DNA from 2 places in the Gulosibacter sp. genome. Region 1 is predicted to be linked to the other one. Evidence: predicted binding sites of a transcription regulator. Region 1 holds the regulator's gene; the other holds the start of a gene.
What was found. The regulator LexA, encoded in region 1, represses DNA repair genes until DNA is damaged. The targets are predictions, from matches to a motif close to TCGAACANNTGTTCGA.
Positions count from the first base shown of each region.

Region 2: ACTHXA_RS04265 (HNH endonuclease signature motif containing protein) is a predicted target of LexA. The motif match lies at 3,258-3,273, and genes of this name have one in related genera.

Region 1 covers NZ_JBQDBE010000014.1:68,259-74,281, forward strand. Annotated here, with positions in the region: gene hflX (GTPase HflX) at 1-875, shown strand, start outside; gene lexA (transcriptional repressor LexA) at 977-1,615, opposite strand; gene ACTHXA_RS10505 (LysM peptidoglycan-binding domain-containing protein) at 1,875-2,225, shown strand; gene ACTHXA_RS10510 (histidinol-phosphate transaminase) at 2,325-3,437, shown strand; gene hisB (imidazoleglycerol-phosphate dehydratase HisB) at 3,434-4,039, shown strand; gene ACTHXA_RS10520 (imidazole glycerol phosphate synthase subunit HisH) at 4,036-4,776, shown strand; gene priA (bifunctional 1-(5-phosphoribosyl)-5-((5-phosphoribosylamino)methylideneamino)imidazole-4-carboxamide isomerase/phosphoribosylanthranilate isomerase PriA) at 4,855-5,604, shown strand; gene ACTHXA_RS10530 (SseB family protein) at 5,609-6,023, shown strand, end outside.
Region 2 covers NZ_JBQDBE010000005.1:24,965-30,987, forward strand. Annotated here, with positions in the region: gene ACTHXA_RS04255 (hypothetical protein) at 1-164, shown strand, start outside; gene ACTHXA_RS04260 (DUF6578 domain-containing protein) at 322-1,197, shown strand; gene ACTHXA_RS04265 (HNH endonuclease signature motif containing protein) at 1,287-3,170, opposite strand; gene ACTHXA_RS04270 (hypothetical protein) at 3,377-3,553, opposite strand; gene ACTHXA_RS04275 (DUF1801 domain-containing protein) at 3,593-4,261, shown strand; gene ACTHXA_RS04280 (TetR/AcrR family transcriptional regulator) at 4,420-5,001, shown strand; gene ACTHXA_RS04285 (DMT family transporter) at 5,032-5,373, shown strand; gene ACTHXA_RS04290 (DMT family transporter) at 5,370-5,699, shown strand; gene ACTHXA_RS04295 (TetR/AcrR family transcriptional regulator) at 5,709-6,023, opposite strand, start outside.

The DNA.
Region 1 (6,023 bases):
GGCGACGCATCCACACGCGTATGGCAAAGCTTCGGCGCGAAATCGCCGGGATGAAGACAGCTCGTGATACGAAACGTGCCCAGCGGGAGCGGAATCAGGTGCCAGCCGTTGCGATTGCGGGTTACACCAACGCCGGCAAGTCCTCACTGCTCAATAGGATTACTCGCGCGGGAGTCCTCGTTGAGAACCAGTTGTTTGCGACGCTGGACGCGACGGTGCGACGAACCGAGACCGCAGACGGTCGCCCATACACAATCGCGGACACTGTGGGATTCGTCCGGAACTTGCCCCACCAACTCGTGGAGGCGTTTCGTTCCACGCTTGAAGAGGTCGCCGAGGCAGATGTGCTTGTTCACGTTGTGGATGCCTCGCACCCCGACCCCGCGGGGCAGATCCAGACGGTTCGCGAGGTCATTGGGGAAATCGATTCCCGGCACATCCCTGAACTGATTGTGTTCAATAAGGCCGATCTGATCGATCGAGACACCGAGATAGCCCTTCGTGGTCTGGAACACGAATCAGTATTTGTCTCCGCCCGTACCGGTCAGGGCGTGGACGAGCTCCTCGAAACGATTGCCGAGATGCTTCCGGTCGCGGAAATTGAGGTGGAACTCATCGTGCCGTACGACCGTGGTGATCTGGTGTCCCTGCTGCACAATTCCGGTGGCGTGCTCGAAGAGTCGCATGAAGCTGACGGCACCCACTTGCGTGCTCGAGTGCACGCAGACCAGCTCGGTGCGATTGAACCGTTCCGCGTGGGTGGGGAAGGTGCGCCGGAACGCACTCGACCGACAGTCCGTTCGAAGCCACGCGTCAATGATGAACGACCCAGTACCCGAAAACTCGAGTTGCCGCGTCACGATCAAGCAAGCTAACGACTTGACGCGATCTTGAGTCAGATGAGTGAGGCCGCCCGGGAATCTTCCCGAGCGGCCTCACTCATCGCGCGCAGATTCCTTACGCGAAAGGATCTGGACTACACCGAACGCATTACCGCTACGACGCGGCCAAGGATCTGTGATTCGTCACCGAGGATGGGCTCATACGCGGAGTTTCGGGGGAGAAGCCAGGCGTGACCATCGCGCTGACGGAACACCTTCACAGTGGCCTCACCGTCGAGCATTGCGGCGACGATCTCGCCGTTCTGGGCAGTGTTCTGCTCTCGGACGACAACCCAATCGCCATCGCAAATCGCGGCGTCCACCATCGAATCTCCGGACACCTCGAGCATGAAGAGGTCCCCGAGGCCAACGAGCTGGCGAGGTAATGGCATTACGTCTTCTACCTGCTGCTGCGCGGTAATCGGTACGCCAGCAGCAATTCGCCCAACAAGCGGCACGAGCGCCGTCTCTGCCGGGGCCGTTTCTTCGGTCTCTTCTGCGACCTGCGGCATGTAGAGCAGTTCGATAGTGCGTGCCTGATTCGAGTTGCGGCGAAGATACCCGTGCTTCTCCAACTGGGCGAGTTGGTGTGAAACCGAGGATGAGCTGGCGAGGCCAACTGCGTCACCAATTTCACGAATCGTGGGGGCATAGCCGTGGCGGTTCAGGTGCTCGGCAATGAAGCCGATGACCTGCTCCTGCTTGGCGGAGAGGGGCTTGATTGTGGGTTTCATGGTGCGCTCCTCGGCTTCCTGGTGGGGAAGAACCATCGAATGTCGGTGGCTCGTGGTCTTGTCCTCTTGTGTCGCTTTTGACTCTAGTGGGGATACCTCGAAAATCAAACAGATATTCGAGCGTGTCGAGAAAAAAATTCGAAGAAAATCCTTGCGAAAACCATCGTTCGAAGATAAGTTTAGAACAGACATTCGGAACAGGGTTTCGATCACAACAATCGAACAACCTGCTCAAGTGTTTACCGAAGGGAGAAAGACCATGACTGCAATGTCGCTCCACGACACTTCTCGTAAGCGTGCCGGTCTGAAGCTGACTGTGCGCGGGCGCCGTGTGCTCGCAGCGTTGCTGTTGGCGCCGGTCGGCCTCGGTATAGGTATTGGTGTCGCCCAAATGCCAGCTGCCTTCGCTGGTGATGATGCCGTGGCCCAGGGCGCGCACGAACAGTTCGAAATGCACACGGTGCTCGCGGGTGAATCGCTGTGGGATATCGCCGGGGGGATCGCGGGGTCCAGTGATGTTCGCGATGTAGTCGCGGAGATCATGCGCCTCAACGGGCTGTCCGACGCTTCACTACAGGCTGGTCAGCAACTCGCGCTGCCGAACCTGTAGTGCTCTCCGCGGGTGAAGTTTGTGCCGTGAACGTCGCCTGCGTGCGCAGACAACTCCGCACCTGCCCAGGTATTTCTGCCGCCCGTCTAAGATAGAGCGGTGACTTCCCTAGATGAGCTACCACTTCGTGATGACCTCCGCGGCATCGCACCCTACGGTGCACCGCAAGAACCGGTGCGGATTTCGATCAATGTGAATGAGAATCCGTACTCGGTGCCCGAGGAAGTAGCGACTCATGTGATCCAGCACATCGCCCGTTCTCTTCCGGGCCTCAATCGCTACCCTGACCGAGAATTTGTCGAACTCCGCGAGAAGCTCGCACAATATCTCGGTCACGGCATCTCACGCGAGCAGGTCTGGGCGGCGAATGGTTCGAATGAGGTCCTGCAGCAACTGATGCAGGTCTTCGCGGGCCCAGGCCGCACAGTCATGGGGTTCAATCCGACCTACTCGATGTATCCACTGATTGCTCGAGGCGTCGGGAGCGAATGGATCGGCGCGGAGCGTGACAGTGACTTTGAAATCAGTCCTGAAACCGCGCGGAAAGCGGTAGCGCTCCACCAGCCTGATGTGCTGATCCTCTGCAGCCCCAATAATCCCACCGGTACCGCACTCTCTCTCGAGACTATTGCGGCAGCCTATGACGCCGCTCCGGGAATCGTGATTGTGGACGAGGCCTATGCCGAATTTCGACCCGACGGCATGCCCTCGGCGCTCGAGTTGCTTCCAGGTCGTCCCCGGCTCGTGATCTCACGCACGATGTCAAAGGCGTTCGCATACGCAGGCGCACGTCTCGGCTACTTCGCCGCGGATGCGGCTGTGGCGGATGCGGTTCGACTCGTCCGGCTGCCGTACCACCTGTCGGCAATCACCCAGGCCGCGGCAAGCGGGGCGCTCGACTATAGCGATCTCATGCTCGCCCAAGTTGACCTGATCCGCGAGCAGCGCGATCGACTCGTCGAAGAGATTGCGAAGCTTGGCTACCGAGTATACCCATCCGCTTCGAACTTCGTGATGTTTACCGGAGTCGAAAACCCGAACGAGATGTTCGAAGAGTTCTATCGACGCAGCATTCTCATCCGCGATAACGGCATTCCAGGCTGCCTTCGGGTCACGGCGGGTACGGAAGCTGAAACTACAGCGTTTCTCGACGCCCTCGCAGAAATCACCCGCGAGCGTCCAGAACTTCAAAGCAAGGAGGCAACCCGATGACCGAGGCACGCATTGCCACGGAGACACGGAAGACAAGCGAGTCCACCGTGGAAGTGACGATCAATCTAGACGGTACCGGCAAGGCCGATATCGACACATCAGTACCATTTTTCGATCACATGCTCACTGCGTTCGCGAAGCACTCACTGAGCGATCTCACCGTGCGATCGACCGGTGACATCCACATCGACGAGCACCACACGATCGAAGACACCTCGATCGTGCTCGGCGAAGCGATCCGAAAGGCGCTTGGTGACAAGCGCGGAATCGGCCGCTACGGTGACGCGCTCGTCCCACTTGACGAAGCTCTCGCACAGTGCGTGGTGGATGTATCCGGACGGCCCTTCCTCGTGCACTCGGGCGAACCGGCAGGTTTTGAACTGCACCGCATCGGCGGTCACTTCACTGGGTCAATGGTCCGCCACGTATTTGAAGCGATTACATTCCACGCAGGACTCACCGTGCACATGCGTGTGCTTGAGGGCCGTGACCCACACCACATTGCTGAGGCAGAGTTCAAGGCGTTCGCGCGCGCATTCCGTGCCGCGAAGCGACTCGATCCGGAGGTGGACGGCATCCCGTCGACCAAGGGTGCACTGTGAGCCGACCCAGTGTAGTCGTGTTCGACTACGGCTTTGGGAATGTTCACTCGGCAGTGAAGGCGCTTGAAGAGGCTGGTGCCGACGTCACTCTCACCAAGGATCCGGAAGCAGCGATTGCTGCGGACGGCCTACTCGTGCCCGGAGTCGGTAGCTTCGGAGAAGTGATGAGGGGGCTGGAACAGGCGCACGGGCCCATGATCATCGATCAGCGGCTCGCCGGAGGCAAAGCCGTCCTTGGCATCTGTGTGGGCATGCAAATCATGTTCGAGCGAGGATTCGAAGGTGTGACGGTGCCACAGGCACCACTGCTGATTACGGATGACGCGACCTCACGAGTGCACGCGAGCGATGCCGCTTCATTCTGGTGGGACGAGGAGCCGGAGGATCAGGCGCCGGGAATTCCGGGACTGGGACAGTGGCCCGGCGTGGTGCGGCAACTTGAAGCAGCTCGGCTGCCACATATGGGTTGGAGCAAAGTAGAGGTGCCCGCCGACAGCAAGCTGTTCCGCGGCATCGAAGATGAGCGCTTCTACTTCGTGCACTCCTTCGCCGCGACCGACCTCGAACTGGACGAGATCCTCCCGCACGCCATTCCGATCAAATTGACGCACTCGGTCTACGGTGAGCGCTTTTTAGCCGCAGTCGAGAACGGGCCGCTCAGCGCAACCCAGTTCCATCCCGAAAAATCAGGCAACGCGGGCATCCAATTACTCCGAAACTGGATCGCATCGCTTTGATTCCCGCAACTGCGCCAACTACGCTAATGCGGTTGCCACAGCTCCGCTGCGCAAACTACTTCGACCCAAGGACAACCCGTGAGTGACTTCAACGATTCGCCGGCTTTGACGCTCTTCCCCGCAATTGATGTGGCTGATGGTAAAGCGGTCCGACTTGTGCAGGGGGAGGCTGACTCGGCCACCTCCTACGGTGATCCCGTGGAGGCTGCCGCACAGTGGCTAGAACAGGGCGCCGAGTGGATCCACCTCGTCGACCTGGACGCTGCCTTCGGCCGCGGCGATAACCGAGATGTGATTCGTCGCCTCGTCGAGAAATACGGCGAGAGTGTGCAGGTTGAACTCTCGGGCGGAATCCGTGACGATGAATCCCTCGAAGATGCCGTCGCCATGGGGGTCAAACGCGTCAACCTCGGGACCGCAGCGCTGGAAAACCCCGAGTGGGCGGCCAGCGTCATCAGCACCTATGGAGAGCTCATCGCCGTGGGCCTGGACGTACGCGGCACCACGCTCGCAGCGCGCGGTTGGACCCGCGACGCGGGTGACCTCTGGGATGTTCTCGAACGACTCGAAAATGCGGACTGCTCACGGTACGTCGTCACGGATGTGAACAAGGACGGGACCCTGAAGGGACCGAACCTCGAACTGCTCCGCCAGATTGCCGAGCGCACCGACCGGCCGATCATCGCATCCGGTGGTGTCTCCAGCCTCGATGACATTGCTGCGCTCCGCGAGCTGGCATCGATCGGTGTGGAAGGTGCAATCATCGGCAAGGCGCTCTATTCCGGAGCATTTACACTTCGCCAAGCACTCGACGTGGCGGGCAATTAGCTTCATGGTCAAAATCCCTCCGCACCTCCACGGTGGCCTGTCCGATTCCGCCGGACAGCCCTGGGAGGGACGTTCCTTTAGCGACACTCCGAACCCGTGGCAAAATGACGACGGAACGGCGCCGAAGGAACTCGCGGAGGCATTGCGGAAATTCCGCGCCGGTGAGGCTTCTCCGGTCGAGGTAGTGGATGCGCTGCGAGACACGCGGCTGTTGGTGCCGTTGGTCGCCGAACTTGGCGAAGAAGGACTCAACGACCAGGGCGTAAAAGTCGATAAATCGGCAGATTTGTCGATTGTTACCGTGAAAGCTCCTGACGGTCGCGGTGTGGTTCCCGTCTTTTCCTCCGTCGACGCAATGAAACGCTGGGACGACACGGCGCGCCCGGTGCCCGTAGAATCGCGGCGGGCCGCGCTTGCCG
Region 2 (6,023 bases), on a different contig from region 1:
ACGAATTCGAAAGGCTCGGCACCTCGAGTGTCACGCCGCAGAATTTGCGCGCGCTCGGATCAACCCTCGAGGGCGTCATGACGGTGCTGCAGGTGCTGCTGATCATCGGTCAACTGCTCAGGGTTGTTGGCAGCACGCTGTCGATCTTTGGGCGCGGAGACTAGCGGAAGAGGCTCCCGCGCTCCCCGCGGGATGTCCGGATGCGGGCCTCGGGTCGTTTGGCCGTCATGGATTGCGGCAGGCAGGCTCAGGTAGCGTGGCTTGAAAGCGCAGGGAAATACGAAGCTCGCGCGATGTCAAGTGAATGGTTGGGATTTTGGGATGATCATTGACGTCAAGCTCGACGGCTGGCAGTTTCATTGCTGTGGCGTCCTCCCCACTCTCGGCGAAGAAGTGCACTGGTGCGTGTTCGCGTGCGACCCGGAGCTTGTACCGTCAGGCGAACCGGCGCAATTCTATGAAGATCACCACGAGATGGAGGATGTCGGTTTTCCGACGTCGAGAATTTCCGGCCGGGTTCTCGAAATCTATCGAGAGTCGGTTCTTCGCGGGGGAGACGAGGCGCTCGGCGTTGTTGGAAATGCGTTATCTGCTGGCGGACGCGAGCAGCTGCAGTCGCTGAGTCTGGATGATTTTGTAGCCGGTAGGCGGGTGCTGGTTCGCTTGGAGATTCCGGATGGGAGCGAGTTGCCGCCGTATCAGGCGGAGCCCGACGAACCCGTGTGGAGGATTCGAAGTCGCGACGAACTCGGGGAAATGCTCAATGAACTGACTGGGAGGCTTGCTGAGGAGTACTTGGAAATTGCGGCCGTTGTTCGCAATCCGGAACAATCTTCGATTCAGATGACACCTCGAGCCTCAGGTGCTGCCGAGTTTCGTATGAGCCGTAGTTCGGGTGACGAGGATGGGATCGAAGTGAGTGCCGGAGATGGATTCTTCCGACTCGTTCCGGAGCCGCAATCGCTGCTGGAGATCGAGGCGATGCTCGTGGCAGTGGCAGCCGGCAATATTTCGAGTCGAGTTCTACTGGAGGACTCACGGGCCCCGATCTTCCGGATAGAGATCACCGGACATAGCCATCAAACTTGGCTGTGTGAGTTTCAACTCAAGCTTGATGAGCTTGGCCACGATGCTGATCGGTATTTGCGGCCGAGGATCGAGGCCGGAGACATTGTCTATGCGCCATGGAGCGGCTGATTCTTCCAGGTCGGATGAGTTCTCCGGAGCTGCGGATCCCTTCGCACCGGCTGAGTCGACCGACACAGCCGGTGCCACGTCCTAGGTAATTAGAAGGGCGGTGGTTCCTCGGCCGGGTCGGTGAGCGGAATTTTGATGCCACTGTCAGGTGGCCAGACTCCCGGCGTTCGCAGCGATACTGAGATGCCCCAGGTGTGGTGGGTGACGTTGAAGTAGTCGCTGGTGCGCAGGTGTTTGGTGGCTTCGTTGAACCGGCGCCAGCGGGCAGCGAGTACCTCGGGCGACAACACGGGTTCTTCGGCGTCGATTTCATCGGGCTCGACGAATACCGATACCGAGCCGGCTGCAGTCGTGGACCCGGAACCTGCACCGCGGTTGGCGGAGTCTGACCCGCGGGCAGCAGAGTCTGCACCCGCGGCGTCGGGGGTTGTCCCGGTGTCGGCCGGGTTGGCAGGCCCACGCCCGTCTTCCGAGGGTTCCGGCGGGTCCGGTGATTTTGGAGGTTCCGGGACTGGCCGGAATATCGGGCCGGGTGGCTCCGGTTGCACACTCACAAGCTGCCCGGACGGGCTGGTCCACACCAGCACTCCGCCAGGATGTTGCTGCACGCTCCAACCACGGTGATGTTTTTGGATGTGGTGGACTCGACAGAGGTGAGCCAGATTTTGTTGCGAGGTAGGCCCGCCGTCTTGATGCGTGATCGTGTGATCCAAATCGCTGGCGCTGGCTGCTTTGGTACAGCCAGCGAACCGGCAAGTGCGGTCCCGGATGCGCAGGAAGGTGCGCAGGCTGGCGGGTGGCTCGTAGGTATCGACGCTGATCACGTGTCCCGTGATCGGATGCGTCAATACTCGCCGCAACGTGGGTGCTTCGGCCGCGAGCTGACGGGCTTGCGCGGTACTCATAGGGTGCAGGCCATTGACCAGGGCAGCCTCGGGCACTCCGGTGGTGTGAGCGTCGACCGTGACCGGCGACGTGTTAGAGGCGCCAGTGGTGGTGTTGCCAGTGGTCGTGTTGCTAGCGGTGGACGCCCCCGCAGTCGGCAGCAGCGACAGTACCGGGATGGTGATTCCGACCGTTGCTTTTACCCGCGCGAGTCCCTGATTGGGGCCGTTGAGGATGCTTTGCGGGGTCGCCGTCAAGAGAGTGTCCGTGAACAGGTCGGCGCGGATCTGCGCGATCGTGCGCGTATCGGGCACGAATGCGGTGCCCTGCGCCCGCAGGTCTGGGTCGATCGAGCGCGCCATCTGTGCGTGGTGAGCTGCGTCGCGTTGGTGTTCGGCGCGCAATAACCGTGCTTGACGAGTGAGGAGGTCATCGATCGGGACCGCAAGCTGGGTGGGGATGGTCGCGTAGATCGTGGACATCCCCGCCGGATCGTGACTGATCCCAATATTCCGGTCGGCAAAAGCAGCCTCGAAGGCCTGTTCGAAGTCATCGCGGGCGAACTTCGCGGCTTGCCGTTCCGCGAACGACCGGGTTTGCCCACTGGTGTGCGTTTCGGCGTACGCCAGTACGGCGTCGCTGTACTCGGCGCGTTGCGACTCGTTGAGCAGGTGGTCGTGCCGCAGCAGCGCGACGGTGTGTGCGTACTCGATTCGCCCGGCTGCCAGGGCATCGACCCAGGAGGGGTAGCTCGCCATGAGCGTGTGGGCGTGGTTCGCGCGGTGGGCCAGGGAGGCATCGGACATGCGGGCTTCGACCGCGAACTCGCCGACAATTGCGCGGAGGTATTGGGCGCGGACCTGTTCGTACTCCTCGCCAGCGGCAGTACGGGGAGCGATGTCCGCTTTTGCGGTCGCCAAGTCATAGGAGGTCGCGAGGACGTGCACCAGGGCGGCGTCCGCGGCACGCTTCGAGCGCTCCGCGGAGGCAAACGCCCGCCGCGAGGCCCGCAACACGTCGGCAGTATCCGCACCGGCATCGTCGCCAGCACTGTCGCTGTGGTTCGGGTTGTCGGTGGCTGCAGTCATGATTGGGTCACCTCCAAAACGGGAGTATCGGCCGTGCGTGATACCACCATTCAACCACAATAAATCGAACAAAGCAACGATAAATGGGAAAACAATTATTCGAATCTAGAACCGAAGGCGCCAGGGCATCCGCCGCATCCGCCCCGACATCGCATCCGCCCCGACATCGCATCCGCCCCGACGCCGCATCCGACCCGACGGGCGGACTATTCCGTATCGATAGTCGACACCAACTCGGCCTTCACCGTCAGCACTTTCTTCGTCATCGATGCATCCGCGTAGAACACGAAATAGTCGCCCTCTTGCCGATACTTTGACGCCGCCACGGTTCGCTCGTAGCTGCCGGACTTTCCCAGGGTTTTGTTGATCAAGAATGTTGCCATGCGCGGATTCTATTGGTCTCACCCGCGTAGAATTCGCGCATGGCAACTCCGATTGAGACCGTCCCCGGTGTCGCAGCAGCGGCGCGAAAGGCACTTGCAACGAAGGGGTACGTCGACCTCGAGTCACTCAACTCCGCCAACTATCAAGAGCTAGCATCCCTCAACGGCGTGGGCGTTCGCAGTCTCGAGCGGATTCAAAGTGCGCTCGAGCGGAAGGGCATGAGCCTCGCCGGTAGTATCCCAGCCCCGGAACCGAGCGGTACGGTGTACATCGAGGGTCACACCGGCCAGAACGCGAAAGACATCAAAACCGCGCAGACCGCGCAGCGTCCTGAAGACTTCATCGAGTCGCTCGACACGGAGCGTCGTATCGCACACGGTCGAATGCTGCTCGAATTGTTCAATCGGATTACCGGGGCGGAACCCGTGATGTGGGGTCCGTCCATGATCGGCTACGGGCAGGTGCACTACAAGTACGCCACCGGACGCGAAGGGGACACCTTCAAGGTCGGATTCAGCCCGCGCAAAGCAAAACTGTCTCTGTACGGACTCACGGACGGTCCCGACGCGGCTACGGACCTCGAACAGCTTGGCAAGTACACCGTGGGTGCCTCTTGTCTCTACATCAACAAGCCAGAAGACATCGACCTGGATGTGTTGTCCCGCCTGATCGAAAAGGCTTGGCAAGCGCCGTCGACACAGTGCTGACGGTGCGCGGGACACGGAGCGGCCCTCACAAGGCCCGAATTCGCGCGCCAATCTCGGTTGAGCGAGAATAGATCGGTAGGCGTCAGCTCAGCGCAGACGGCTCAGCGCAGACGCGGGAACTCGCTGGCGATGTGGCGGGACTAAACGAGGTAAGTACAGTGCAAAAAACCGTGGACCATGACCAGCGTCGCGCAGAAATTGTGGGCACCACGTGGCGAATCATCGCGCGACAGGGAATGGCTGGCGCCACGATGCGGCAAATTGCGCAGGAAGCCGGGTACGCGAACGGTGCCTTGAAGCCGTACTTTCCCACCAAAGCCGATTTGATGCAGGCGACATACGCCCACGTATTTGCGAGGACAAACGAACGGGTAGTCGCACAAGTAAACGGCCTCACCGGTTTGGCTGCATTGACGGCATTCTTCAATGAAATCCTTCCGCTCAATTCCGAATTGCTCGATGAGGCTCGCGTAGTCATTGCGTTCTGGAGCGAAGCCACCAACGACCCGCCGGCACAGGAACTCTTCGAAGATTCCATCGGCGAATGGCGAAATTGGTTGCTCGATTGGTGCGCCGAAATAGACCGTTCGCGGTCTTGGGAAGCTGAGGTGGATGCACTACTCAGCTTCGCGCTTGGGACGCAGATTACTGCGGCGCTGCTCCCCGGAGCCACCGGGAGCGTTGAACAACTCAAAGCGCAACTGCAGCTGCAACTCAATACGCTCGTTGGCGCTCCCTAACCAATTCGCTGCTACACGAGAGGAGTATGGATGCGGTGGGTCTTCTTAGTCGCGGCAATCATTCTTGAGGTGACCGCTTCACTCTCGCTACGGGGTGCGCTCGACGCACCCTGGCTCTACGCGGTGGTTGCGGTCGGGTACACGGCCTCATTCGGAGCACTGTTCCTCTCACTCCGACGCGGTATGCCGCTGGGCGTGGGGTATGGGATTTGGGGTGCGTGCGGGGTCGCACTCACAGCGATCATGTCTTGGGTCATCTTCAACGAACCGATCACGCTTGTTATGGGAATCGGAATCGTCATCGTGATGGTCGGTGTCCTGCTGGTTGAGCTTGGATCACAGGCGGCCTCGAAGAAGCGAGCAGAAGCTTGAGCGGGCTCGCACTCTTGGCGCTCCTCGGCGCGATCGTTATGGAGGTCAGCGGCACCCTGTCACTGCGAAAGGCAACCGATGGACCACGTCGATGGTGGATCGGTGTTGTTCTGTGTTACGCAGTGGCCTTCACCCTCTTGGCCGTAACGCTGCAACTTGGAGTCCCGCTTGGCGTTGCCTATGGAATCTGGGCCGCGACCGGTGTAGCCCTCATCGCAATTCTTGACCGACTGATCTTCAAGGAGCCGCTGACATGGGTGATGAGCCTCGGCATCATCCTCATTGTGGGCGGAGTGCTGCTTATTGAAACGGGCGGCGCACACTAGCGCCGCCAACTACTCCTCGGTCATCGCAAGCAGGAGTGGTAGCGCCCGAGGTAAGTCCTCGGTGAGCACTTTTTCATCGTAAGCGGAAGCTGAAGCAAGTCCTTCGGCGGCATAGCGAACGGTGAGGATGCGGTCGGGGTCAAGCCCGTCTTCGGCAAAGAATTCACGCCAATACTCGTTATCGCGCTCGCTCAATTCATCAATGCCGGGAATCCCCATTAAGTACGTCCCGAAATCCGCGAACCCCGCGAACTCGACGCGAATGGGGGAGTCCGGGTCGCACAGCGCACGGACATAGGCGCGCAGACCTTTGCCCGGATGGTT